Regions from separate parts of the Gordonia insulae genome, predicted to be linked through region 2. Evidence: predicted binding sites of a transcription regulator. Region 2 holds the regulator's gene; the other holds the start of a gene.
What was found. The regulator HspR, encoded in region 2, represses chaperone genes until heat shock. The targets are predictions, from matches to a motif close to ANNTGAGTNNNNNNNACTCANNT.
Positions count from the first base shown of each region.

Region 1 (11,910 bases), 170 kb from region 2:
CCACGCTCGCGGAGACGCCGCGAGTCACGGTGGCCGTCGCGTTGATCGTGGTGGCCTGGCTGTGTGTGGTCGTGTCCTATGCGGTGACCTTCCACGCGGACGATCTGATCGACGAGGGTTCGAAGGGGCTCGACTTCCCGGGCGCCGACGATCCTGAGTGGGCCGACTATGTGTACTTCTCGGTCGCGGTGATGACCACCTTCGGCACCACCGACGTCACGGTGACGTCGCGCGAGATGCGTCGGACCGTGACCGCCAACGCGGTGATCGCATTCGTCTTCAACACCGTGATCATCGCGGCCGTGGTGTCGGCGCTGACCAACTGACGGTCGTCGTGGAAGGTATGCGACGCCGAGGTGAAGTCCTGCTTACAGCGCGGCGATCCGAGCCATGATCCACCCGTACCTGTTGGATGGCGCCCAAGCGCGGGAATGTTCCCGCCTGGCATACCTTTCTTTGTCGGTGTCGTTCGCGTAGAGCACTTTTCACCTCCGGACTCGCCAGGTGACTGCTCCACGGGCCTACGGTCGCAGCGAACCTGATCCACACACGAAGGTGAGTTGACGATGCGGGATTCGAGATCGATGGCGGTGGTGATTCGCTCGTTGGTCCTTGCCATGGCGGTGATGCTGATCGGGCTGCTGCCGGCGGGCCAGGCGATCGCCGCGTCTCCGAGCGGGCCGGGTGCGGGGCACTCGTCGAACTCGGGAGATGCCAAGAGCGGCAAGAACAAACCGTCGACGTCGGCACCCGATCGGGGTGGCGATGCGCGGAAGATCCAGCCGCGGGCCCCGCAGCCGGCACCGCGTCACAGCGCGCCGAGTTCACCGGGATCGCCGAGTGCACCGGGCGCCGGATCTCCGGGCGGCTCGCAGTCGAGCCCGGCCAAGCCGACGAGGCCGAGGTCCTCGATCCCGAAACCCGACCGCGGGCCCCACAAGTACTCGCCGAACACCAAGGCGCCGCAGACCACGCACAAGGACCCGTCGGACCGAGACAGCAAGCGCAGCCGCGACAAGTCCGACCGGCCGACCGGACCGCAGCAGAATCGCGCTCCGAACAAGGTGGCTCCCAAGACCCACGACCCCAAGGGCAGCGACCAGCGGGAACGGGGCCGCAGTCGAGACAGCCGCGAACCCGGGGACAACAAGAAGGACAAGCGCGACGATCGTCGTTCCGACCGGGCGGGTACGGATCGGAAGAAGGGCGGCGAGCCGACACGGCCCGAGCGGCCGCCGCTTCCGACCCGTGAGTCGACGCCGCGCGCCACCACCCCCGGCACGCCGGCACCCCCGTCTGCGACTCCGCAGGCACCCCAGGCACCCCAGGCGCCGGAGGCACCTCAGACCCAGACACCTCGGGCGCCGGAGCGGCGCGACCAGAATCCGCCCGCCGCGATCCTGTCGCCGCCGATGAAGCAGGCGGACCCGAACGAGCCGTCGCCCAAGACACCGAACATCACCGGCAGGCCCGACCCCAAGGAAGGGCAACCGGAGGCCCACGCTCCACCGAATCCTCCTGCGCAGCCGCAAGGATGGCGTGAGTGGTACGGGATCCTCCACGGCATCGGCGACCTCATCGAGGGCGGCGCGTGGGTGCTCGAGCAGTTCTTCGGCGATGATGACGAGTCCCCGTCGGCCCCCGAGAACCCCCCGGCCGAGGAGTCTCCGGCGCCGGAAACGCCGGCCCCCGGCACTGCGCCGGCCGAGCCCGCACCGCCGAGCACCGAGCAGACCCCGCCGCCGGCCACCACCCCCGCGCCACCGGCGCCGCAGCCTTCTGCACCGGCCCCCTCGGCCACGACTCCGCCTGCGCCGCAGGATGACACCGATGGCGGTAGCGGCCGCTGGGTGCCCGAGTCGACAAACGGGTGGTCACAGGAGACCAAGGACTACCAGGAGCAGGTGACCGGTCGCCCACCGGGAACGACGTATGAAATCCCCTCCAAGGACGCCCCATCCGGAAAGGTGAGTGTCGACGACGTCACGCCTCCGACCGACACCGAGAAGGAGAAGTGGACCGAGGTCAAGTATCACCGCCCCGACGTCGTGTACGACAAGGACGGAAACCTGCAGCCCTGGTCGAAGGAGGCGCGGCAGATGCCTGATCAGCTCAAACGGCAGTATCAGGCAGCCGAAGAGCATGACGCCGAGGTGGAATGGGTTGTCGCCGATGAGCGCCAGTTGAGGGATGTCCAGGCCGAGATCGACCGGAGCGACTACGGCGACCGCATCACGGTTCGGATAGAACCGCCGAAGAAGTAGGGTGGATGATCGTGGCAAAGATCGATGTCATCGGCGGCTGGGGTCCGCGGGCACAGTCGGAAGCCGAGATCGTCGCCGCGAGCCGGCGAATGCTCACGGAAATGCCGAACCAGCCCGCGGGTGGGTGGGTGCGCTTCGTCGAGCGAAAAGGCAGCCACTTCATGGATGCGGTCCCTGTCGACATCACCGACGTGGCTTCGCTGGCGAGCGCGATCGAATCGACCAGCCGCCGTGGCGACGAGCGCGAGCTCCGGATCAACCGCCAAGCCGGACCGGAAGAGTTTCCGGTGCAGGTACGTGTGCGTGCCGGCAGTGAGCATTCCGCCAACCGACTCCTCGTCGACATCGACATGCCGGGAGCGGATTCGGAGCAGGCACGGGAGTGGATCACCGATCACATGGACGCGATGGTGTCCGCGTGGGACCCCGACTGGCTCAAGGCCGGGACGTACCAATTCCATCTGGCGCAGAAGGACATCGGACTCGCACCCAAGCAGATCATCCTGGGCTGGAAGACATACCTTTCCCGCCGGGTTCCGGTGGATGACGCCGCGCTCGCCGACTCGGTGGCGGTGACGGCCCGGCCCGAGGGCGGCCGGTACGTGACCTTGGCCGGCACCGTCACCGAGCCCGGGCTCGATCAGGCCGCGAAAGTACGCATGGCGCTCGGGTACGGGTAGTCAGGTCTTGCCCGACCGGGCTCCCCTTCGCCGGCAGTTCAGGAACAATGGCGGTGCACGTGCACTGGGGTCGGGCAAACAGGAGGATCGAGCATGGCTGATTCGGACGACTGGAACACGCAGATCATCAACGAGTTCCGCCAGAACAACGGCAAAGTCGGCGGGCCGTTCGAGGGCGCGCCCATGGTGTTGCTGCATCACACGGGGCGCAAGTCCGGCAAGCAGAACGTCACACCACTGATGTACCTGCCCGCCAACGGCGACTCGATGTACATCTTCGCGTCGAAGGCCGGGGCGCCCACTCACCCGGCCTGGTACTACAACCTGACCGACGCGGGCAGCGCTCGGGTGGAACTCGGCGACGACGAGTACGACGTCACGGTCACCGAGGTGACGGGTGAGGATCGCGACCGCATCTACGGTGAGCAGGCCAGTCGCTACCCGGGATTCGCCGAGTACGAGACGAAGACGGCCGGAATCCGCACCATTCCGGTGCTCGCTCTGCAGCGGGCGTGAGACTCTCGTAGGTCCTGCTCGGCGCCCGGGAACATTCTCGCGGAGTCGTCGCGTCCAATCGGTGTTCGGCCACGAGGCCGGCGGACCTGAATCCGATCGAAGGGACCGACGATGATCATCGCAATCTACAACCTGGGTGTCGCCATCTGGAATCTCGTCGTCAGCATCATCTGACGCATCGCAAACACTTCTGTGTTTTGTGCCCGCCGACCGTCAGACGGTCGGCGGGCACGGTTGTCGTCGGAGGAGTGTCCAGGCCTGGCGCTATTGTGATGTACATCACTCCCTATCTCAGACTTGAGTGGAATACGCTCAACCCTGGATGCGCTGAACTCACCGTGGGCTCATACTTGAGCCTTATGGACTAAAGAGCGTTACAGAGAGAAAGGTACACGCGAGTGGACAGCTTCAATCCGACCACCAAGACACAGGCAGCGTTGAGTGCTGCCGTGCAGGCGGCGGCCGCTGCCGGCAACTCCGACGTGCGCCCGGCTCACATCCTGGTGGCCCTGCTCGATCAGTCCGACGGCATCGCCGCACCGCTGCTCAAGGCGGTCGGGGTGGACCCGTCGACTGTTCGCGCCCAGGCCCAGGGATTGGTGGACCGTGCGCCGACGGTGGCCAGCGCGAGCGCGCAGCCACAACTCTCCCGCGAGTCGATCGCGGCGATCACCGCAGCTCAGCAGCTGGCCGGTGAACTCGACGACGAGTACGTGTCGACCGAGCACATCCTCGTCGGCCTGGCGACGGGCGACTCCGACACGGCCAAGCTCCTCGCCAATGTGGGTGCGACCCCGCAGGCGCTGCGCGAGGCCTTCGTCTCCGTGCGCGGCAACGCGCGCGTGACGACGCCCGATCCCGAGCAGACCTACCAGGCGCTCGAGAAGTACTCGACCGATCTGACCGCGGCCGCCCGCGAGGGCAAGCTCGACCCGGTCATCGGCCGCGACACCGAGATCCGTCGCGTGGTGCAGGTGCTGAGCCGCCGCACCAAGAACAATCCGGTGCTCATCGGCGAGCCCGGCGTCGGCAAGACGGCGATCGTCGAAGGTCTGGCCCAGCGCATCATCGCCGGCGACGTGCCGGAATCGTTGCGCGGCAAGACCGTCATCTCCCTGGATCTGGGGTCGATGGTGGCCGGTGCCAAGTACCGCGGCGAGTTCGAGGAGCGGCTCAAGGCCGTCCTCGACGAGATCAAGGGATCGGCCGGGCAGGTCATCACCTTCATCGACGAGCTGCACACCATCGTCGGCGCAGGCGCGACGGGCGACTCCGCGATGGACGCGGGCAACATGATCAAGCCGATGCTCGCCCGTGGCGAACTGCGGCTGGTCGGTGCGACGACGCTCGAGGAGTATCGCCAGTACATCGAGAAGGATGCTGCCCTCGAGCGGCGCTTCCAACAGGTCTACGTCGGTGAGCCGTCGGTGGAGGACACCATCGGCATCCTGCGTGGACTCAAGGACCGCTACGAGGTGCACCACGGCGTGCGCATCACCGACTCTGCGCTGGTGTTGGCGGCCACGCTGTCGGATCGCTACATCACCTCGCGCTTCCTGCCGGACAAGGCCATCGACCTGGTCGACGAGGCCGCGTCGCGGCTGCGCATGGAGATCGACTCGCGCCCCGTCGAGATCGACGAGGTCGAGCGCATCGTGCGTCGACTCGAGGTCGAGGAGGTCGCCTTGGAGAAGGAGACCGACGCGGCGTCGAAGGAGCGGCTGGAGAAGCTGCGTGGCGAACTGGCCGACCAGAAGGAGAAGCTCAACGAGCTCTCGGCCCGCTGGCAGTCGGAGAAGACGGCCATCGACGCAGTCCGCGACGTCAAGGAAGAGCTGGAAAGGCTTCGTGGAGAGGCGGATCGGGCCGAGCGCGAGAGTGATCTCGGACGCGCCGCCGAGCTGCGGTACGGGAAGATCCCCGCGCTGGAGAAGGAGTTGGCCGCGGCACTGGAGAAGACCGGCGCCGATCCCGATCAGGACGTGATGCTCCAAGAGGAGGTCGGACCGGACGACGTCGCGCAGGTCGTGTCGGCGTGGACCGGCATCCCCGCGGGCCGCATGCTGGAAGGTGAGACCGCCAAGCTGCTGCGCATGGAAGATGAACTCGGACAACGGGTCATCGGCCAGAAGGATGCGGTGCAGGCGGTCTCCGACGCGGTCCGTCGTGCCCGTGCTGGTGTCGCCGACCCGAATCGGCCGCTGGGTTCGTTCCTGTTCCTCGGACCGACCGGTGTCGGTAAGACCGAGCTCGCGAAGGCGTTGGCGGAGTTCCTGTTCGACGACGAGCGCGCGATGGTCCGCATCGACATGAGCGAGTACGGCGAGAAGCACAGCGTCGCACGACTGGTCGGTGCCCCTCCGGGCTACGTCGGCTATGAGTCCGGCGGACAGCTGACCGAGGCGGTACGTCGACGTCCCTACACGGTGGTCCTGTTCGACGAGGTCGAGAAGGCGCACCCGGATGTGTTCGACGTGTTGCTGCAGGTGCTCGACGAAGGGCGTTTGACCGACGGTCAGGGACGCACGGTCGACTTCCGCAACACCATCCTCATCCTCACGTCGAACCTCGGTTCGGGTGGCGACAAGGACCAGGTGATGGCGGCGGTCCGCGCAGCGTTCAAGCCCGAGTTCATCAACCGACTCGACGACGTGGTGATCTTCGACGCGCTGAGCCCCGAGGAGCTCGTGTCCATCGTGGACATCCAGCTCGCGCAGCTGGGCAAGCGCCTGGCGCAGCGTCGACTGGAACTGCAGGTGACGCCGAAGGCCAAGGAGTGGCTGGCCGAGCGTGGGTTCGACGCGCTCTACGGTGCCCGCCCGCTGCGCCGGTTGGTGCAGCAGGCCATCGGCGACCAGCTGGCAAGGGCGTTGCTGTCCGGCGACATCCACGACGGCGACGTCGTGCCGGTGAACGTCGGGGCCGACGGAGAGTCGTTGGTACTCGGCTGATCCAGTGACCATAATCGTCCCCGAGAGGGCGGTCCGAGGGGTGTTCCCCTTGGCGCCACCCCTCGGGGACGATTGTTGTCGTCACACGCCGGTCACGCCGTCGATGCGTTCGCGGATCAGATCCGCGTGGCCACAGTGCCGGGCGTATTCGGCGATCATGTGCAGGTAGATCCATCGTAGGGACACCTCGCCGCCACGAAACTTGCTTATGTCGTGCAGTTCTCGGGATGCGCAGTTCTCGCGCGCCCGCGCGACCTCCGCCTCCCAGGCGTCGACGGCGGCGCGGTACGACGAGTCGTCGGTGAGGGTGAAGCCGCCGTCATGTCCCTCGGAGGCGTTCTCGTCGACTCGGATCGGTCCGATGTCCTCGCCGATCAGGACGCGGCGAAACCAATTGCGCTCGACCTCGGCCATGTGCTGGATCAGCCCGAGCAGCGTGAGTTCCGACGGTGCCACGGCGGCTGCGCGCAACGCGGTGTCGTCGAGGCCGTCGCATTTCTGTGCGAGTGTGGCGCGGTAGAAGTCCAGCCAGCCCGCCATCGTGGCTCGTTCGTCGTCGTTCATCGGCGGTACGGGTCGGGAGGTGGTCGTCATGGGGACGATGGTGGCATCCGGCGCCGACAACGCGAAGTCGACCCGAACCGCGCGTGGACCGGCATAGTGGAGGCATGGCCGACAAACCAGATGCCGAGACCGATCCCGACCTGCCGAGCGATCGCGAGGAGAATCGCTCGGTGTGGGAGCGTCAGCCGCAGGACCAGATCGGCGAGACCGACCGGATCGCAGAGCAGAAGAACGTCTACGAGGCCGCAGCGGACGCCAACGACCCGAACGAGGGGGACCACGCCGTCGGCGGGAGCGAGGGGACCGCGGACGGGCAGTGAGGGGTGGTCTCGATACGCCGCCTCGCTGCGCTCGGTGGCTACTCGACCATCGGTAAGTGGGCCGCCTCGCTGCGCTCGGTGGCTACTCGACCATCGGTGAGTGGGCCGCTACTCGACTGGCGACTGCTCCGCCGCTGCCCGATACAGCCATCCGGTGACGAGGGCGCCTGGGTCGACGACGCCGCGCGCATTCTCGCCGACATAGCTCGCGCGACCCTTGGATGCCGTTGTGTGGCAGGTGGATTCGGCTCCCGCTTCCGCATCGTCGGCGACCTCCGGCAGTGACTTGCCCTCGGTGAGGGCGTCGGACGCGGGCGCCAACGCGTCCACCATCGTGTTGTCGCCGACCTCGGCGCCGCCGAGATCCTGGATCTCGGCCAACGCCGCGGCCGTTCCGTCGCGGAGCGCGCCGGCGACGTCGTCGAAGGTGGAGAACGCCGTCGCGAGCTGACGGAACAGGACCCCGAACACCGCGCCCGACGTGCCGCCTGCCCGCACCAGGAACGAGGTGCTGATGGCGCGGAGGACGTCGGCGTCGGAGCCACGGACCGGGAGGTCGAAGTGACCGAGGGCGGCCTTCATGTTGGCACCGAAGTCGCCGTCGCCGGCCTGCTGATCGAGTGCGGTCAGATCGTCGATCGCGTCGCGTACGCGCCGGATGAACGCCGACAGCCACGGTGATTCCGGTCCGTCGTCGGCGGCGTCGTCGGGTTCGGCGAAGGTGACGTCGGCGACCTGCGCCGGACCTTGCCCGATGTGGGCGGGCCACGCCGGTGCGGTGGTCTCGGCGTCGAACAGTTCGAGTGTCTCGTCGTCGAGTCGGACGAGGGTGATCGAGAAGCCGGCCATGTCCAGGGCGGTGACAAAGGTGCCGACCATCGAACGGTCGACGACGATTCCGCGCGCGTCCAGGTGAGACACGACCTCGCCGAACACGAGTGACAGTTCCAGCGGATGCGCGGCGCCCAGCCCGTTGACCAGGCACAGCACCCGCTCACCCGCGGTCACGGAGAGGGAGTCCACGATGCGGTCGAGCATCCGTTCCACCAGCTCCGAAGCACCCACGCGGGCGGTGCGGTCCTGCCCGGCCTCACCGTGGATGCCCACGCCGAACTCCATCTCGTCGGCCTCGAGATCGAAGGTGGGTTCGGTTGCGCCGGGTACCGTGCACGCGCGGTAGGCGACGGCGAAGCTGCGTGAGTTCTGCGCCGTCCGGCGCCCGATCTCCGCGATGCGTGCCAGGTCGTCTCCGCGCGCGGCCGCTGCGCCACAGACCTTTTCGACGATGATGGTGGCGCCGGTGCCGCGACGGCCCGGTCCCGACTCCGATTCGGTGGCGACGTCGTCGTCGACCAGCACATGATCGGTGGCGACCTCGTCGCGCAGCAGGTGGCGGGCGATCCGGAAGTTCATCACGTCGCCGGTGTAGTTCTTGACGATGTGCAGAACGCCGTTGCCGCGGTCGGCCCATCGGGTCGCACCGACGATCTGCAGGGCATTGGGCGAGGTGAACACCAGACCGGGGCAGGCGGCATCGATCATGCCGTCGCCGATGAGGCCCGCATGCATCGGCTCGTGACCCGACCCGCCGCCGGAGATCACCCCTACCCGTGGTGACGCCGGGACGTCACGTCGATGCAGGAATCCGGGATCGGGCTCCCAGGAGATCGACGGATTGGCGGCGAGGAATCCGCGCAGCGCGTCGGTGATGAAGGCGTCCGGTGAGTTGAGGACGTACTCGTGCGGGGTCACGATTCCAGGGTAGGGGTCTCGATACGCCGGGCTCGCTGCGCTCGCTCGGCTACTCGACCGGCGGGGAGCACGCCGGGCTCGCTGCGCTCGCTCGGCTACTCGACCGGCGGGGATTACGCCGGGTGCTGCGCTCGCTCGGCTACTCGACCGGCCGGGCTATGCCGCGTCGACGTGCGCACGCAGCCGGATGAGGCCGGTGCGGATCCGCGATTTCACGGTCGGCAGCCCGACGTCGAGCCGGTCGGCGACCTCGCGGTAGGACAGACCGTGGAAGTAGGCCAGGTCCACGGATTCGCGTTGCAGGGCGGTCAGGTGGACGAGCCCGCGGCGGACCGCGCGACTGCGCTCGCGTGACTCGACGACCTCGCTGATGTCGTCCACCGGGCAGTGCGCCGACGCCACGCCGTACTCGACGGTCCTTCGAGAAGAGGCCGTCTCGGCTCGGACGCGATCGACGGCGCGACGGTGCGTCAGCGTGATCAGCCACGAGATCGCCGATCCGGCAGTGGGATCGAACGATCCCGCCGAACGCCACACCTGTAGGTAGACCTCCTGGGTGGTCTCCTCGCTGTAGCCGGCATCACGCAGGACGCGCAGGGCCATGCCGTAGACGCGGGCGCAGGTCTGGTCGTACAGCTCGGCGAACGCCGCATGGTCGCCACCGGCGACGCGGCTCAGCAGCGCCGCGAGGTCGGGCTCGGGGTCCGCGTCGCACGTGGGGACCGGGAGGCGCCGGTCCTCGAGAATCGTCATGGGTCGACCTGCTGAGTCATTCGTGCTCCTACCGATGCGCGGGTCAGCGGCCTGGTCCCGACCACCGCGCCGTCGCCATCGACGCTATCCGCGTGGTGGGCGAAGAGCCGGACCTCGGGCAGCAGCTGCGACCGGATCGCAACGTGCATAACGAGAAGGTAACGACGTCGGCGTCGTCAGTGGTCGAGGCTGCGATCCAGATTGATGGCGGCGCTGATCAGCGATAGATGTGTGAACGCCTGCGGGAGGTTGCCCAGCTGTTCGCCGGTCAGTCCGATCTGTTCGGTGTAGAGGCCGAGGTGGTTGGCGTGGGTGAACATCTTCTCCAGCGCCAGCCTGGCGTCGGCGAGCCGGCCCGACCGCGTCAGGGCCTCGACATACCAGAACGTACACAGCGAGAATGTGCCCTCGGAACCGTCCAGACCGTCGTGTCCGTCCGCCGTGTCGTAGCGGAACACCAAAGTGTCACTGACCAATTGGGCTTCGAAGGCGCGCAGCGTGCTCTGGAATCGGTCGTCGGTCGGTGCCAGGAGCTTGACGGCCGGGATCAGCAGCAGTGATGCGTCGAGGCGATCGGAGTCGAGGGTCTGCACGAATGCGCCCAGGCCGTCGTTCCATCCGCGATCCATGATCTGCGCGAAGATCTTGTCGCGCGCGGTCATCCATCCGGCTATGTCGCCGGGCAGGCCCCGTTGCCTGCTCATCCGGATCATGCGCTCCAGCGCAACCCAGGACATCAGGCGGGAGAAGACGTAATCCTGCGGCTCCGAGCGGACCTCCCAGATGCTGCGGTCGGGCCTGTCCCAATTGTCGACGAGCCAGCCGGCGACATCGCACAGCTGCGACCATGACCGGTACGAGATGCCGGGTCCGTGCTTGTTGAACAGATACACCGAATCGATCAGCTCGCCGTAGATGTCGAGTTGCAGCTGTTCGGCGGCGGCGTTGCCGATCACCACCGGTGACGACCCCCGGTAGCCCTCCCAGTGATCGAGGACCGTCTCGGGTGGTGGTGGATCGCCGTCGAGCGTGTACATGAGGCGGAGTGGGCCGATGTCGTCGTCGGCATCGTTGTCGAAGCGGCACGTGAGCCACTCCATGAAGGAGGCGGCCTCGTCGAGGAAGCCGAGACGCAGCAACGCGTACAGGGTGAATGCGGTATCGCGTATCCACACGTAGCGGTAGTCCCAATTGCGCTCGCCGCCAATGTTCTCCGGTAGTCCGGTGGTCACCGCGGACACAACGGCTCCGGTCGGCTCGTGGGTCAGGAGTTTGAGGGTGAGTGCCGACCGGTTCACCATCTCGCGCCACCGCCCGGTGTAGGTCGACTGAGAGATCCATTCCTGCCAGAAGGCGACGGTCGCGGCGATGACCTGGGGGTCGCTGTCGGCGGCGAAACACTCCGCGCCGATCGGATCCGGGGCTGCCACCAGCGTCGTGCACTCGCCGGTCCGCAAGGTGAACTCGGCCTCCAGATCACTGTCGTCCCTCACCTGCCACGCGATCTCCGACGCGATGTGCAGTTCACGATCCTCGGTGCGAAACGCCGCGCTCCCGTCATCGGCGATCGACAGGGTGTGCTCGGCGCGTCCGTAGTCGAAGCGCGGAGCGATTCGGATGCGGAATCTGACCCGCCCGCGGATACAGACGATGCGGCGGACGATGCGCGTTCGATGGTCGGGGTCGTGTGGCCGCGCGATCGGCATCAGGTCCTCGACCTCGGCGACACCGTCGTCGCTCATGAACCGGGTGACCAGGACGTTGGACTCCGGGAGATAGAACTGCCGAGTGGTGACGTCGCCGTCGAGCTGCTCGATCGTCCACGAGCCGCCGCGTTCGGCGTCGAGCAGGGCGCCGAAGACGCTGGGGGAATCGAACCGCGGACAGCAGAACCAGTCGATCCGACCGTCGACGCCGACCACTGCAGCGGTGCGGAGATCGCCGATGACACCGTGATCGGCGATGGGGAGATAGGTCGATCCGGCCGACGAACTGGTGGTGCTTCCATCGCAACGGGCGCTCATGGTCGCACGCTACGTGCGCACCGAGGGGTGGGTGGGCTGCCGGTGTCGACTCGGAGACCGATTCGTGACCGGCGGCGACGATTCGG
Region 1 is NZ_CP033972.1:4,725,946-4,737,855, forward strand. It holds gene D7316_RS21555 (DUF1345 domain-containing protein) at 1-326, shown strand, start outside; gene D7316_RS21560 (Tox-REase-5 domain-containing protein) at 567-2,264, shown strand; gene D7316_RS21565 (Imm52 family immunity protein) at 2,276-2,944, shown strand; gene D7316_RS21570 (nitroreductase/quinone reductase family protein) at 3,038-3,460, shown strand; gene clpB (ATP-dependent chaperone ClpB) at 3,859-6,411, shown strand; gene D7316_RS21580 (DinB family protein) at 6,493-7,005, opposite strand; gene D7316_RS21585 (hypothetical protein) at 7,080-7,295, shown strand; gene D7316_RS21590 (dihydroxyacetone kinase family protein) at 7,404-9,047, opposite strand; gene sigK (ECF RNA polymerase sigma factor SigK) at 9,204-9,800, opposite strand; gene D7316_RS21600 (glycoside hydrolase family 15 protein) at 9,977-11,824, opposite strand.
Region 1: the regulator HspR is predicted to act here: its motif matches at 3,756-3,778, upstream of clpB (ATP-dependent chaperone ClpB).

Region 2 (11,910 bases):
CGCATCGGCACTCTGGCCGACGCGGTCATCGAGTCCGGCACATGGGATGACCATCAGGTGTTGATCGCCGGTTCGCCGAAGATGATCGAGACGACGCGACGCCGGCTCGTCATCGCCGGGGTCCGGGCCAGCCGAATCCAGCACGACCCGGTGGTCTGACCACCGCGCTCAGTAGGACTGCTCGGAAGACTAGGGACTCGCCGGCGGTTGGTAGCCGCCCGGATACCCGGTGACGGTGGTGGTCTCCGTCTCGGTGACCGTCACGGTCGGCGTCTCACCGGCGGGCTCGGTTTCCGTCTCGGTGGCCGTGGTGGTCCGGGTGACGGTCTCCCGGGGTCGGGTGACCGTGGTGGTCGCGAGATCGGTCCGGGTCTCGGTGACCGGTTCGGCGGTACGGGTGACGGTCTCGGTGGGACCCGGCTGGGTGATCGTCGTGGTCGGTTCGGCCTGCTTCTCGACGGCGTCGACCCCGGCGAACACTGCGGATGCCGCGATCGCACCGAGTGCCAGCGCACCGACGACGGCGGCGCCGATCATCCACCACCGACGGTTGGACGACGCCCCTCGCGGTGTCGAGCGCTGCCGAAGTGTCAGCACCGCGGCACCGACCGCTGCGGCCAGCGCCGGCTGATCGGGCACGACGATCGGTCGGGCCAGGGCATATTCGAGCGCTGCCGTCGCCCCGCCCACCTCGGCACCGGGCCCGGTGCAGACCACCGACGTCACCGACGACCCGCCGGGTGCGGCGATCACCGCGTCGGCGACCGCACTCGCGTGCGCCGGGTCGGTGACCGGACCCGGCGAACCGTAGGCGAACTCGGCGGTGCCGAGAACTTCTGCGGTCGCCGAGTCCAGCGTCACGACGGATGATCCGGGCGACGGGATGGCAGAACGGTCCAGATCGACGACCGCGATGATCCCGTGGCCGGTCACTGCGGTGCGCGCGACCTCGGCGAGAGCGCTGGGCATGTCGGTGACGGTGACCTTGTCGTACCAGCCGGGCCGCGAGCCGCCCGGCGAGAGATTGGCCTGCAGGTAGCTCTGGGTGGCCGGCCGCGCGCACGCAATACCGATGCGATCGATCTCGTAGGGCACCGAATCGACGAGTTCATGAATCGCGGTCTCGGCGCTCTGCGCCGAAGGATCGGGCAGATCGACGAGATTGCTGGCGATGATCTCACCGTCGGCGCCGCGCACGACCGAGGCGATCTGGTCTTCGATGACGGAGATCCCGAGGATCGAACCGGCCGACGACTGGCCTCCCGCGATCCGGGCGGTCTTCGTCTCGGCCATGTCCTGTCCTGTCTCCGGCGACGGTTCGGCGACGTCTGTCCCGAGTCAGGGTAGCGGGTGGATGCAGGCCGTGACGCGGCGGCGTTGCGCTGTGCGGATCAGTCGGCTTTGCGCTTGCGGCGCGGTTGCCACACCACGAGCGCACTGGTCCGCGGGACCGGGACGAGCTCGCCGCCGCGTCGCGGTGGCATGCTCTCGACCTCGGCCTGCAGCTCGCGGACCCGCTGCTGCAGTGCATCGACCTGGTTGCTCAGGTCGATGATCCGCTTGATCCCGGCGAGGTTGACACCTTCCTCTTGGGACAGGCGCTGGATCTCCCGGAGCAGCTCGACGTCACGCGAGGAGTAGCGGCGACCGCCGCCACTGGTCCGTTGCGGCGTGACCAGACCCAGGCGGTCATAGGTGCGCAGGGTCTGGGCGTGCATGCCGGCGAGCTCGGCGGCGACCGAGATCATGAAGGTCGCGCCCGCCTCGCTCTCGTACTTGCCGGCCATCATCATCGCCCCCACCCGGCGCGCGGATCGAAGCCGCTGGCCTTCTCGGCCTCGGCGTACTGACGCATGGCCTCGGCGGCCGCGGCGTCCAGCGTCTTCGGCACGGCGACCTTGACGGTGACCAACAGATCACCGGCGCCGCCGGACCGTTTCGGCACACCCCGACCGCGAACACGCAGCGTACGACCGTCGGTGGTGTTCGCCGGGATCTTCACCCCGACGGAACCGTCGAGCGTCGGGACGGACACCGTCGCGCCCAGCACCAGCTCAGAAATGCTCACCGGCAGTTGCACTTTGAGGTCATTGCCACTCCGCGTGAACACCTTGTCCGGGGTCACGTGGACCACGACGTACAGGTCGCCCGACGGTGCGCCCCGACGACCGGCCTCGCCCTGGCCGGCAAGCCGAATCCGCTGCCCGTCCTCGACACCCGCGGGGATGCGGACGTTGATGGTGCGGGCACGGACCTTCACTCCGGAGCCGTCGCAGTCGGTGCAGGGGTCGTCGATCCGCGATCCGGTGCCCTGACAGTCCTGGCAGGGCTCGCTGAAACCGAACGCACCCTGGTTGCGGCTGACGAATCCGGAACCGTTGCAGTTCGGGCAGACCCGCGGACTCGTGCCGGGCTTGGCGCCGCTGCCGTGACAGGTGGTGCACGGCGACGGACTCGTCACCCGCAAGGGCACCGTGGTGCCCTGCGCGGCGTCGGCGAAGCTCAGCGTCGTCTCGGTCTCGAGATCGTTGCCGCGCTTCGGGCGCGCGGCGGTCGATGTCCGTTGGCCACGATTGAACAGGCCCTCGAACAGGTCGCCGAATCCGCCCGCGTCGGCGGTTGCCCCGCCTCCGTTGCCGAACAGGTCGCCGATGTTGAAGTCGGCACCACCGCTCGTCGAGTACGTGGTTCCGCCTCCGCCGGGGAAGCCTCCCGGGAAGCCGTTGCCCCCGCCGCGGAATCGCCCACCGGCGAACATCGCGCGGGTCTCGTCATATTCTTTGCGCTTCTCGGGATCGGATAGCACGCTGTGTGCTTCGGACACCCGCTTGAAGCGCTCCTCGGCCGCCGAATCCCCCGGATTCGCATCCGGGTGCAGCTCGCGCGCGAGCTTCCGGTAGGCCTTCTTGATCTCTTCAGCCGAAGCGTCAGAAGCAACGCCCAGGTCCTTGTAGAAGTCTTGTTCCAACCACTCCCGTTGTGGAGCCACCAGACGTCACCTCCTTCGATATCTCAGTTGTCTGGATGTAGTTGTAGTCGATGCCGTGAAGAGTGCGCTGCCCGGCGACGCGGCGTTCGCATCGCCGGGCAGGCACAGTGTGTTGGCGCTTATTGTGCACCAGTTTCGACCGGGTCGGTGACGGTGACCATCGCCGTGCGGATCACCTTCTCGCCGAGGCGGTAGCCACTGCGATACACCGCGCCGATCACCGGGTTCTCGCCGTCGCCGTCGTGCTGGACGGCCTCGTGCAGTTCCGGGTCGAACGGGTCGCCGGTCTCGCCGAACTTGGCGAGTCCCTCACTGGTGAGGGCGCCGGCCAGTTTGTCTGCGACACCGCGCAGCGGACCGCTCTCGAGGTCGCCGTGCTCGCGGGCACGGTCGAGGTCGTCGAGGACGGGCAGCAGCTTGTCGATGAGCAGTTGCTTTCCGTAGTTGACCGAACCCTGCTTCTCCTCTGCGGCGCGCCGCTTGAAGTTGGCGAACTGGGCCCGCTCGCGCTGAAGCGCGGCGGTCAGTTCGGCCACCTCGGGGTCGACGGCGACCGTGTCGGCTTCTGCCACGACCGGTTCGGCTTCTGCCGGGCCGGGTCCGGCGGCCGGATCCGCGCGCACCTCACCCGTTTCGGGATCGATGCGACGACGATCGGTCACCGTCACCGGCTCCTCGGGGCGTGCGCCGTCCGGCCCACCAGCGGTCACTTGTTGTCCCCGGTGTTCGTCGGCTCGTCGACGACCTCCGCGTCCACGACGTCGTTGTCGCCACCGGCCGCGTCACCCTCGGGTGCGTCGCCGTTGGGCGACTCCGCTGCCGAGGCGGCGTAGATCGCCTGACCCATCTCCTGGGACTCGGTCGAGAGCTTCTCGATCGCCGACTTGATGGCGGCGATGTCGGTGCCCTTGAGCGCCTCGTTCGCCTCGGAGATGGCCGCGTTGACCTTGTCCTTGACGTCACCGGGCACCTTGTCCTCGTTGTCCTTGAGGAACTTCTCGGTGTGGTTGACCAGCGACTCGGCCTGGTTGCGGGTCTCGGCTTCCTCGCGGCGGGTGCGATCCTCGTCGGCGTGGGCCTCGGCGTCCTTGATCATCCGGTCGATCTCGTCCTTGCTCAGGCCGGAACCGTCCTGGATGCGGATGCTGTTCTCCTTGCCGGTGCCCTTGTCCTTCGCGGTGACGTGCACGATGCCGTTGGCGTCGATGTCGAAGGTCACCTCGATCTGCGGGACACCCTGCGGCGCCGGAGCGATGCCGCCGAGTTCGAACGAACCGAGCAGCTTGTTGTGCGACGCGATCTCACGCTCACCCTGATAGACCTGGATCTGCACCGACGGCTGGTTGTCCTCGGCCGTGGTGTAGGTCTCCGACCGCTTGGTCGGGATGGTGGTGTTGCGCTCGATCAGCTTGTGCATCACGCCGCCCTTGGTCTCGATGCCGAGCGACAGCGGGGTGACGTCGAGCAGGAGCACGTCCTTGACCTCACCGCGGAGCACACCGGCCTGCAGTGCTGCACCGACGGCGACGACCTCGTCCGGGTTGACGCCCTTGTTGGGCTCCTGGCCACCGGTCAGTTCCTTGACCAGCTCGGTGACGGCGGGCATACGGGTCGAGCCGCCGACCAGCACCACGTGATCGATGTCGCCGACGGAGATGCCGGCGTCCTTGATGACCGCCTGGAACGGCGCACGGGTGCGCTCGAGCAGATCCGAGGTGATCTTCTGGAACTCGCTGCGCGACAGCTGCTCGTCGAGGAACAGCGGGTTCTTGTCGGCGTCGACGGTGATGTAGGGCAGGTTGATCGAGGTGCTCTGCGATGCCGAGAGCTCGATCTTGGCCTTCTCCGCGGCCTCACGCAGACGCTGCAGGGCCATCTTGTCCTTGGTCAGGTCGATGCCGTTCTGGCTCTTGAACTTCTCGACGAGCCAGTCGACGATGCGCTGATCCCAGTCGTCGCCACCGAGGACGTTGTCACCGGAGGTCGCGCGGACCTCGACGACACCGTCGCCGATCTCGAGGAGCGAGACGTCGAAGGTACCGCCACCGAGGTCGAACACCAGGATGGTCTGTTCCTTCTCACCCTTGTCCAAGCCGTAGGCCAGAGCGGCCGCGGTCGGCTCGTTGACGATGCGCAGCACGTTGAGACCCGCGATCTGCCCGGCCTCCTTGGTGGCCTGACGCTGCGAGTCGTTGAAGTACGCGGGCACGGTGATGACCGCGTCGCTGACGTCCTCACCCAGGTAGGACTCGGCGTCGCGCTTCAGCTTCATGAGCGTGCGGGCGCTGATCTCCTGCGGGGTGTACTTCTTGTCGTCGATCTCGACGGTCCAGTCGCCCTCGCCCATGTGGCGCTTGACGGACCGGATGGTGCGGTCGACGTTGGTGACCGCCTGGTTCTTCGCCGGCTGCCCGACCAGTACCTCGCCGTTGCGCGCGAACGCGACCACCGACGGGGTCGTCCGGGAGCCTTCGGCGTTGGCGATGACGGCGGGCTCGCCGCCTTCGAGCACGGAGACCACCGAGTTGGTGGTGCCGAGGTCGATTCCAACAGCACGAGACATGTGTTTCCTCCTAGTTCATGGGTCTGCACCCAAGTACGTTCTTCGAATCGAGTGGTTTGTCGAAACCCGCGTCTGCGACCCGAACTTCAGTGCATCCGACTCATGTTCTAACGAAGCATTTCGTCGGAGTCAACCTGGGTTGAGTCTACATCACTCAAGTTTCTCACTCTGGTCAACGGGGGATGTCGGCGAAATGTTCCCGGTCGGTGGGACTTTTTTGCGAGGAACCGAAACGTTCGCGACCGCGGCACCGACAATGAGAAACGTGACCGCGATCGCAGTCTGTCCGAGGACGGACCGCGCGCTCGTCAAATATGCTGTTCCGGTCACGCCGGCATGAGCCGGACCGTCCTCCAGAAGGTGGGGCCGATCCGGATGCAAGGGCACACCTCTGAGGGGAGACGCGTCGTGGAACTCTCGAAACAGCGCCGCGGCGAACGTCGCACCAAGTTCGGCGAGGCCGCCGTCGAGATCATCGCCACCCAGGGACTGCGGGCCCTGACCCACCGCACCGTCGACGAGACCGCGGGTTTCCCCTCCGGATCGGTCAACTATTACGCCCCCTCGCGCAGCCGACTGCTCGCCTTGGCATTGGAAACGGTCCATGCGCAGCTGCGGTCCATCGCGATGACCGCGTTCGGTCCACTCATGAGTCCCGGGCCGCACTCCCCCGATGAGGTGATCGAGTGTGGGACCGTCTTCGTCGAGACGGCGCGACTCGAGTTTCCCGACGTGGTGACGGCGCGCCACGCGCTGCTGGTCGAGGCCCAGTTCTATCCCGAACTCGGGGACATGATCAACGACCACCGACAGGAGCTGATCCAGCTCTCGATCGCCGTCGGTGCGGCGTTCCGCCCCGAGCACCCCGAGGACGCCGCAAATCTGGTGGTGGCCCTGATGGACGGGCTCATCCAGCAACTGGTCCTCGGCAAGTTGGAAACGGTCACCCGCCCGATGGTCAAGATGGCGATGTCGCACATCTGCACCATCGGCAGCGAGTCGTCACAGTGGACGACGTCCGCGCGGCCGTCCGTCGCGCTGACATCGCCACACGACTGATCGACCCAGTGGCGTCATCGACCCAGTTGGCGATCCACTCAGTTGGGTTCCGGCGGGAGCGCGTCGCCGGGAAACCCCCGGGCCGGATGCACCTCGAACGTGAACACCTCGGCGAGCACACCGGGATCGTCGTTCATCAACGCCGTCGTCGTGTCGACGTCGCGGTCGAAGATGCCCACCCCGCAGACGTCGGAATCGTCGAGGACCGGGAGCACCACCGACAGCGCCCCGGCGGCACGTAGCGCGAAGTTGCGCCGGCCGTGTTCCCAGATGATCGATTCCGCTTCCGGAGTCTGATATCTCGGGCCGGCCCGCAGGATGACGACGGAGTACGGCTGCGCGTATTGCAGGCTCGTCCGCATCTCTTCGTCGGTGATGATCGGTAGCTCGGGCATGTGCATACCAGTATCCACCAAAACGCGGGACCGCTGGTTCAGTCCACGGAATCCGATCCGACCGACGACGACGGTGCCGCAGCGGATGATCCACTGCGACACCGTCGGTGTCGTCGACCCGGGTCAGGCCGCCGAGATGGCCTGCTGCTCGGACGACTCCAGCGCCGACGCGATGATGTCGGCGACATCGACCATCGGTCTGACCTCGAGGGCGTCGAGGACCTCGGCGGGCACGTCGTCGAGATCGGGCTCGTTGCGCTGCGGGATGAACACCGTCTTCAGCCCGTTGCGTTGTGCGGCAAGCAGTTTCTGCTTGACCCCGCCGATCGGCAGGACCCGCCCGTTCAACGTGACCTCACCGGTCATGCCGACGTCGGCGCGCACCTTGCGGCCGGTCGCCATGGAAACCAGGGCGGTGACCATGGTGACGCCGGCGCTCGGACCGTCCTTGGGCACCGCGCCGGCCGGCACGTGCACGTGGATGGCCTTGTCCAGCACCGCCGGATCGACCCCGAGTTGCTCGGCGTGGGCGCGGACGTAGGACAGCGCGATCTGCGCGGATTCCTTCATCACATCACCCAGTTGGCCGGTCAGCTTCAGACCGGCGTCGCCGTCGACACTGTTCGCCTCGATGAACAGAACGTCGCCGCCCATCCCGGTGACGGCCAGTCCGGTCGCCACGCCCGGCACCGCGGTCCGCTCCTCCGATTCGGGGGTGAAGCGCGGACGGCCGAGGTACTCCTTCAGGTCGGCCTCGTCGATCACGATCGGCGCGGTCGCCTTGCCGGATTCCAGGTTGGTGGCGGCCTTTCGGAGGAGCTTGGCGAGCAGTCGTTCGAACTGACGCACACCGGGTTCGCGGGTGTAGTCGGCAGCGATCTCACGCAGCGCGTCCTCGGTCACCGTGACCTCGTCGGCCGTCAACGCCGCCCGATCCGCCTGCCGCGGGAGCAGGAAGTCGCGGGCGATCGCGACCTTGTCGTCCTCGGTGTAGCCGTCGATGGTCACCAGCTCCATCCGGTCCAGCAACGCCGACGGGATGTTCTCGATGACGTTGGCGGTCGCGAGGAACAGGACATCCGACAGGTCGAGGTCCAGATCGAGGTAGTGATCACGGAAGGTGTGGTTCTGCGCGGGGTCGAGGACCTCGAGCAGCGCCGCCGCCGGGTCACCGCGATAGTCCGAGCCGACCTTGTCGATCTCGTCAAGCAGCACAACCGGATTCATCGATCCGGCCTCACCGATGGCACGCACGATGCGTCCGGGCAGTGCGCCGACGTAGGTACGCCGGTGACCGCGGATCTCCGCCTCGTCGCGAACCCCGCCCAGGGCGACGCGCACGAACTTGCGGCCGAGTGCTCGCGCGACCGATTCCCCGAGCGACGTCTTACCGACGCCGGGAGGTCCGGCCAGCACCATCACCGCGCCGGAACCGCGTCCGCCGACGACCTGCAGACCGCGGTCGGCGCGCCGGGCACGCACAGCCAGGTACTCGACGATGCGGTCCTTCACATCGTCCAGCCCGTGGTGGTCGGCGTCGAGGATCTCGCGGGCACCCTTGATGTCCGTCGAATCGACGGTCCGTTCACTCCACGGCAGGTCGAGCACGGTGTCGAGCCAGGTGCGGATCCAGCTGGTCTCCGGCGACTGATCGCTTGCGCGTTCCAGCTTGCCGACCTCACGCAGCGCGGCCTCGCGCACCTTCTCGGGCAGATCGGCCGCCTCGACGCGGGCACGATAGTCGTCGGCACCCTCGGGCTCGTCGTCGCCGAGTTCCTTGCGGATCGCGGCGAGCTGCTGGCGCAGCAGGAATTCTTTCTGCTGGCGCTCCATTCCGTTGCGGACATCGTCGGCGATCTTGTCGCTGACCTCGGTCTCGGCGATGTGCTCACCGGTCCAGTCGATCAGCAGGGTCAGCCGCTCACCGACGTCGGGCGTCTCCAGGAGCTGTCGCTTCTGGACGTCGGTCAGCCACGACGAGTAGCCCGAGGTGTCCGCCAGGTCCGACGGCTCGGTCATCTTGTTTACGGCGTCGATGATCTGCCATGCCTCGCGACGTTGCAGCATCGCCAGCACGAGCTTCTTGTACTCGCCGGCGAGCGCCTTGACCTCGTCGGTGATCTCCGGGTCGTCGACCTCGGTGACCTCGACCCACAGGCCGGCACCGTTCCCGGGGGTCCCGGTTCCGATGTGGGCACGCTTCTCCCCCTTGACGACGGCCGCAATTCCCGCGCCGGGCATCCGTCCGACCTGCACGATCGAGGCGATCACGCCGTAAGTGGGATAACGGTCGTCCAGACGTGGAGCGACCAACAGTTTCCCGGACTCACTGGACCGGGCAGCGTCCACCGTCGCCTGAGCTGCGTCGTCGAGCGGGATCGGCACAACCATGCCGGGCAGGACGACCAGGTCGGGAACGAACAGGACGGGCGCTGAATATGTCTGTGACATCTGACCTCCAAAGTTCAGTCTGACCGACTCAACCCTGGTGGCGGAATGTTTGTTCCCGGGGATATTTCGCCAGAAGCGGAATTGTCATGTTCTGGTCACCGACGCGGCGGCGATCGCCTCACGCGGTGCGGTGACCGCGATATCCGGGACGCTCCCGTCGTCTAGCGGTGGCGACGGACCGTGATCGCCGTACCCAGGTCAGCGGGGTCCGTGCTGTCGAATGTGCACGTCAGCGGGTAGGTGCTGGGGTCGTCGACATGGACGTAGCAATAGATGTCGTACCCACCACCGGGCCGCTCGCCGATCGCGATCTTCAGCTCTTTCCTGATCGGGCTCGTCAGATAGACCTCGAAGACCATCGAACTCAAGTCGGTGATGCACACGGGAAACGATTCACTCGCGTCGATCCACAGGTCATGAACCTGAGGCGCATCGTTCGTCGTCGCGAACGGGAACTCCCCGTTGGCGTTCACACAGTGACCATCGATCGCCCGGACACCACCTTGCGCACCCGCCCCGAGGTCCAACGTCAGTTTCTTGTGCACCCGGTACTCGCCGACCCCGAGGTTCGAGCTGCCGAAGGGCGAGGCGTCACCGGGCCGGGCCGTTGCGGTTCCCGCGGTCGATCCGCTCGACAACACGAGGAGTGCGGCGCCCGCGACCACGGCGGCCGACCGTGCCCACCTCGCCGCCACACGACCTCGCAATCGGCCTCGCGCGTCGACCGATGCATGTGTCATGGTGGGTGCCCCTCGGTTGGCTGTGCTCAGAAGGTACCCCGGCGACGACGCTCATCCAGTGCGATTCGTCGGCCTCGAGAGTTCGTCCTCGATCGAGAATTCAGACCGAATCAAGCAGATAACCCACCCATCCGATCCCAATCCGCATCCGAACCACGTGCATGAACCTTGAATCCCATAGTTCAATGAGTGCCATGAAAACCATCGGTACCCGATTGACCGTGTCGTTTCTCTGTTTGTTCGCGGCCCTCGCCGGCGGGGTGGTGATGAACAGCCCCAAGGCGTCCGCGGCAACCTGCTCCGACGTCGCAGTCGTCTTCGCCCGGGGCACCGTCGAGCCTGCGCCGCCGATCGGCCTGACCGGCCAGTCCTTTGTCGCGTCCCTCCGGTCGCAGCTGCCGGGCAAGTCGGTCGACGCCATCGGTGTGAACTACCCCGCGAGCAGCAACTTCAATGACCGTCCCAAGTTCGTCAGGACCGTGACGAACGGCGTCAAGGAAGCGCAGCGGCAGGTCAAGACCATCGCCGCCAACTGCCCCGGCACCCGGATCGTCCTCGGCGGCTACTCGCAGGGCGCGGTGGTCGCCGGATATGCGACGAGCGGCAAGATCGCGATCCCCGACCGCTACCGCCAGTACGAGTCCGAGGTGCCTGCGCCGCTGCCCGCCGACGTGGCCCGCCACGTGGCCGCGGTCGTCCTCTTCGCGCCGCCGTCGGACCGGTTCATCAACGACATCGGTGCGCCGAAGATCCGCGTCGGAGCACCCTATGAGGCCAAGACCAAGCGGTACTGCATTCCCGGCGACACCATCTGCAACGGAGCACCCGTAGGCCAGCCCAACGGTCTCCACGTTCTCTACACCGTCAACGGCATGTCGCTCGACGCCGCGCGCTACGTCGTCGGACGGTTGTAACCACCCCGTCGTGCCGATGACTTCCCCGGTCGCGGCTGGTCACAATTGTTGATGGCCACCGCGACCGAGGAGGCACGACCATGGGCAAAGTCATCACACACATGACCATGTCGCTCGACGGCTTCATCGCCGACCCGAACGACGATGTCGGGGAGTTGTTCGCCTGGTACGACGCGGGCGCGACCGCGGTGCCGAGCGCCAACGAGGACATCGGATTCCACGTGGACGACGCCGACGCCGACATGCTCGCGGAATTGACCGGCAATGCGGGCGCCCTGGTGTCCGGACGGCGTCTGTTCGACGTCGCCGACGGATGGGGCGACAACCATCCGGTCGGCGCGCCAGTCGTCGTCGTCACGCATCAGCCGCCACCCGACGCCGCGACCCGATGGCCTACGACCACATTCGTCGACGACGTCGGCACCGCGATCTCACGCGCACGTCAGATGGCCGGCGATCGCGACGTGATCATCGCGAGCCCGACCATCATCCAGCAGGCGCTCGACCTCGAGCTGGTCGACGAGATCTGTGTCAGCCTCGTGCCGGTGCTATTCGGTGACGGGATCCGCTACTTCGGCCCGCTCGCGAACGGCCATCAGCTCCTCGACGACCCCGACCGTGGTACCAGGGCGCCGGGCGACACACCTGCGTTACGTCATCGCCGCCAGAACAGGTGATGCGTGACATTGCTGCTCGGACTGGGCACGACGTCACAGTGATAGCGGTCGAGCAGTTCGTCGGGCGATTCCCAGAGTCGTGCACCGGACCCGAGTTCGACGTCGTCGGCCACCGCGACGTG
Region 2 is NZ_CP033972.1:4,551,269-4,563,178, reverse strand. It holds gene D7316_RS20820 (FAD-binding oxidoreductase) at 1-159, shown strand, start outside; gene D7316_RS20815 (hypothetical protein) at 190-1,293, opposite strand; gene D7316_RS20810 (heat shock protein transcriptional repressor HspR) at 1,392-1,787, opposite strand; gene dnaJ (molecular chaperone DnaJ) at 1,790-2,989, opposite strand; gene grpE (nucleotide exchange factor GrpE) at 3,109-3,699, opposite strand; gene dnaK (molecular chaperone DnaK) at 3,696-5,552, opposite strand; gene D7316_RS20790 (TetR/AcrR family transcriptional regulator) at 5,961-6,611, shown strand; gene D7316_RS20785 (hypothetical protein) at 6,650-7,006, opposite strand; gene lon (endopeptidase La) at 7,130-9,457, opposite strand; gene D7316_RS20775 (hypothetical protein) at 9,619-10,197, opposite strand; gene D7316_RS20770 (cutinase family protein) at 10,392-11,111, shown strand; gene D7316_RS20765 (dihydrofolate reductase family protein) at 11,192-11,788, shown strand; gene D7316_RS20760 (dihydrofolate reductase family protein) at 11,767-11,910, opposite strand, start outside.